Regions from separate parts of the Bradyrhizobium sp. STM 3557 genome, predicted to be linked through region 1. Evidence: predicted binding sites of a transcription regulator. Region 1 holds the regulator's gene; the other holds the start of a gene.

Evidence for each region. The regulator PhoB, encoded in region 1, activates phosphate uptake and scavenging genes when phosphate is short. The targets are predictions, from matches to a motif close to TGTCATNNANCTGTCAT.
Region 2: P6U24_RS20740 (DUF47 domain-containing protein) is a predicted target of PhoB. The motif match lies at 719-735, and genes of this name have one in related genera.

What each region holds. Positions count from the first base shown of each region.
Region 1 covers NZ_CP120697.1:760,149-762,345, forward strand. Annotated here, with positions in the region: gene phoU (phosphate signaling complex protein PhoU) at 1-633, shown strand, start outside; gene phoB (phosphate regulon transcriptional regulator PhoB) at 649-1,353, shown strand; gene P6U24_RS03525 (GcrA family cell cycle regulator) at 1,559-2,074, opposite strand.
Region 2 covers NZ_CP120697.1:4,551,758-4,553,954, reverse strand. Annotated here, with positions in the region: gene P6U24_RS20745 (branched-chain amino acid ABC transporter permease) at 1-475, shown strand, start outside; gene P6U24_RS20740 (DUF47 domain-containing protein) at 775-1,419, shown strand; gene P6U24_RS20735 (inorganic phosphate transporter) at 1,429-2,197, shown strand, end outside.

The DNA.
Region 1 (2,197 bases):
GAGCGGCTGATCACCGATTCCGTCGACGCGCTGGTGCGCCGCGATGTCGCGCTGGGCCAGCGCGTGGTCGCGACCGATGCCGAGATCGACAATTTGCAGCGCATCATCGAGGAGCGGGCGGTGCTGACCATCGCCCGCCGCCAGCCGATGGCGATCGATCTGCGCGAGATCGTCGGCGCCATGCGGGTGGCGACCGATCTGGAGCGGATCGGCGACCTTGCCAAGAACATCGGCAAGCGCGTCGCGGCGCTGGAGAGCGACTTCCATCCCTTGAAGCTGATCCGCGGGCTCGAGCACATGACCGACCTCGTGCAGTCGCAGGTCAAGTCGGTGCTGGATGCCTATGCCGCCCACGACCTGCCGGCGGCGATGAGTGTGTGGAAGGGCGACGAGGAGGTCGACGCCATCTGCACCTCGCTGTTCCGCGAGCTCCTCACCTACATGATGGAGGACCCGCGCAACATCTCCTTCTGCATTCACTTGATGTTCTGCGCCAAGAACATCGAGCGGATCGGCGACCACGCGACCAACATCGCGGAAACCGTGTTCTACATGATCGAGGGTCAGCAGATGGTCGACAAGCGCCCGAAGGGCGACATGACGACCTTCGCGACCACGATCCCCGGCAACTAGGAAAGACGTTGAGCAATGAGCGCGCGCATTCTGGTGGTGGAAGACGAGGAAGCGCTGACCACGCTGCTGCGCTACAATCTCGAGACCGAAGGCTATGAGGTCGAAACGGTGGAGCGCGGCGACGACGCCGACACCCGATTGAAGGAGCGGGTGCCCGATCTCGTGGTGCTCGACTGGATGCTGCCGGGCCTCTCCGGCATCGAGCTGTGCCGCCGCCTGCGCGCCCGGCCCGAGACCAAGCAGTTGCCGATCATCATGCTGACCGCGCGCGGCGAGGAGAGCGAGCGCGTGCGCGGGCTTGCGACCGGCGCCGACGACTACATCGTCAAGCCGTTCTCGGTGCCGGAGCTGTTGCAGCGGGTGAAAGGCCTGCTTCGGCGCGCGAGCCCCGAGCGGCTCGCCACGGTGCTCGCCTATGGCGATATCGAGCTCGACCGCGAGAAGCGGCGCGTGGCGCGCTCAGGCAGGCCGATCGATCTCGGCCCAACTGAGTACCGCCTGCTCGAATTCTTCCTCGAACATCCCGGTCGCGTGTTCAGCCGCGAGCAGCTGCTCGACAGCGTCTGGGGCCGCGACATCTATATCGACGAGCGCACCGTCGACGTGCATATCGGCCGCTTGCGCAAGCTGCTCAATCCCGGCCGCGAGCAGGATCCGATCCGCACCGTGCGCGGCGCCGGCTATGCGCTCGACGACCGCTTTGCGAAGGCGGAGTCGTAGTACGACACGGGGCGTTGCGACACGTGCTACAACAAACACCGGTGTCGTCCCCGCGAACGCGGGGACCCATAACCACGAATGTTGATGGTTGAAGCGGGCTGGATCGGTGTCACGTCATAATCACACCCGCCGGTGATTATGGGTCCCCGCGTTCGCGGGGACGACAGCTGACGTTGAGCTACAATTGCGCCTGCAAGCTAGCAGCTCAGCGTGCCGGCTTCGGCTGCTGGCGGCGGCGGTCGGCCGCGGGCTGATAGGCGAGGCGCGAATGCTGCGCGCAATAGGGCAAGCCCGAGAGCGCCTTGCCGCCGCAGAAGAAGAAGTCGGGGCTCGAGGGATCGCCGACCGGCCAGTGGCAGGTGGCCTCGTTCAATTCGAGCAGCGAGCGGCGCTGGCCCATTGGCACCACGTTGTCGAACGTGACCGGATCCGGCTCCACCTCGATCTCGAACACATGCGCAAGCGCGGTGTTGCCGCGCGAAACCGGACGGGCGACGCGCATCATCTGCTGCGCGGGGCGCGGGGTTGCCTTGCGCTGGCGCGGCGCGGTTGTCGCCGGGCTCTTGGCACGGCCGGAGAGGCCGAGCCGGTGCACCTTGCCGATCACCGCATTGCGCGTCACGTTTCCGAGTTCCGCGGCGATCTGGCTGGCCGAAAGCCCGGCCTCCCAGAGCTTTTTCAACTGCTCGACGCGATCGTCGGACCAGGTCAATACCGTCATCGCATGTTTCCCTTCGCGTCGCGCCGGCCAATTCTGGGACGGCGCTGCGATGCCTATCTCAAGAAATCTCCTGCATGCTGAATCCCTTAGCCCTCGCCGGGCGCAATTGCGCTTCCGGACGTG
Region 2 (2,197 bases), 3.8 Mb from region 1:
GCCGACCATCCTGTACTACGTCGTGCTGGCCGGCTTCCTCGGCGGCTTCCTGCTGATCTTCCGCACTATCAACTCGCCGTTCGGCGAGGTGCTGAAATCCATTCGCGAGAACGAGCAGCGCGCGATCTCGCTCGGCTATAAGACCGATCAGTACAAGCTGCTGGCCTTCATCCTCTCCGGCACGCTGGCGGGGTTTGCCGGTGCACTGAAAGTATTCGTGGCGCAGAACGCCTCGCTGACCGACGTGCACTGGTCGATGTCGGGCGAGATCGTGCTGATGACGCTGGTCGGTGGCCTCGGCACCGTATTCGGACCCGTGGTCGGCGCCTTCGTCATCATTGCCATGCAGCAATATCTGGCCGGCTTCGGCCAGTGGGTGACGGTGATTCAGGGGGCCATTTTCGTGGCCTGCGTGCTGACCTTCCGCCGCGGCGTCGTCGGCGAAATCGCCCATTTCTTCAAGCGATCGCTTTAAGGTATTTAGATAAGGGAGTTTTTGGCGGCGCGCTTAAGGCGGTGGATGACGAGGGCCGCCGATCCGAGGACGCTGCATCGCCGGCCGCGCTTTCATTCCAGGTGCTTCAGATCGAAAGCGGCCCTGGATTCAAAGGCTTGGTGGTGCTCTTTGTTTAAGGTCGCATAGCGGCCGCTACGAGATGATGCGACTGCGGGAACGAAGTACGGCGGCCGCCGCTTCAGTCTGAACCCGATCCGGGATATGACGGTTTCATGACGGATCGCCCGATCCGTCTTGAACGATTGGACCTCGTCCCCATGCTGCAATGGTTTCGCGCCTTCCTCCCCAAGGAGGAGCGCTTCTTCGATCTTTTTGCCCGCCACAACAAGGTGGTCATCCAGGGTGCGCTCGCCCTGCAGGACATGCTGAAGGGCGGTGGCGACACGCTGGCGCATTGCCAGCGCGTCAGTCAGTTCGAGAACGAGGCCGACAACATCACGCGGGAGGTGCTGACCGCGGTCCGCCGCACCTTCATCACGCCGTTCGACCGCGGCGACATCAAGAGCCTGATTACGTCAATGGATGACGCCATCGACCAGATGCAGCAGACGGCCAAGGCCGTGGTGCTGTTCGAGGTGCGTGAGTTCGAGCCGACCATGCGCGAGATGGGCGGTCTTCTGGTCGAGTGCTCGAACCTGGTCGGGCGGGCGCTGCCGCTCTTGCAGGCGATCGGGCAGAACGTGCCGATGATCACCGCGATTACCGAGGAGATGACCAAGCTCGAGGGACGGGTCGATGATCTCCACGACATCGGGCTCAAGGAGCTGTTTCTCAAGCACCGCAACGCCAACACGATGGATTTCATCGTCGGCGCCGAGATCTACGACCATCTGGAGAAGGTCGCGGACCGCTTTGACGACGTCGCCAACGAGATCAACTCGATTATGATCGAGCAGGTGTAGGGCCGCGCTGTGGATGCTCATCTCGGCCTGCCGGTGCTGATCGTGCTGATCGCGGTCGCGCTCGCCTTCGATTTCCTGAACGGTTTGCACGACGCCGCCAACTCGATCGCGACTATCGTTTCGACCCGGGTGCTGCGGCCCCAATATGCGGTGTTCTGGGCGGCGTTCTTCAATTTCGTCGCCTTCGCCGTGTTCGGCCTGCACGTCGCCCAGACCATCGGCACCGGGATCATCGATCCTGACATCGTCGATGCGCAGGTGATCTTTGCCGCGCTGGTCGGCGCCATCGTCTGGAATGTCGTCACCTGGGCCGCCGGCATTCCCTCGTCGAGCTCGCACGCGCTGGTCGGCGGGCTGGTCGGCGGCGGTGTCGCCAAGGCCGGCTTCGCCGCAATGGTCTGGAGCGGGCTGTCGAAAACGCTGTTTGCGATCGTGCTGTCGCCGGTGGTCGGCCTGCTGCTGGCGATGATGCTGGTCGCGATCGTGTCCTGGGCCTCGGTGCGTTCGACGCCGTTCGCGGTCGACCGCGCCTTCCGCATCCTGCAGTTCGCCTCGGCCTCGCTCTATTCGCTCGGCCATGGCGGCAATGATGCCCAGAAGACCATGGGTATCATCGCCGTGCTGCTCTATTCGCAGGGCCATCTCGGTGAGGAATTCGGCGTGCCCTATTGGGTGGTACTGGCCTGCCAGGCGGCGATGGCGCTGGGCACGCTGATGGGCGGCTGGCGGATCGTGCGCACCATGGGGCTGCGCATCACCAAGCTGAACCCGATGCAGG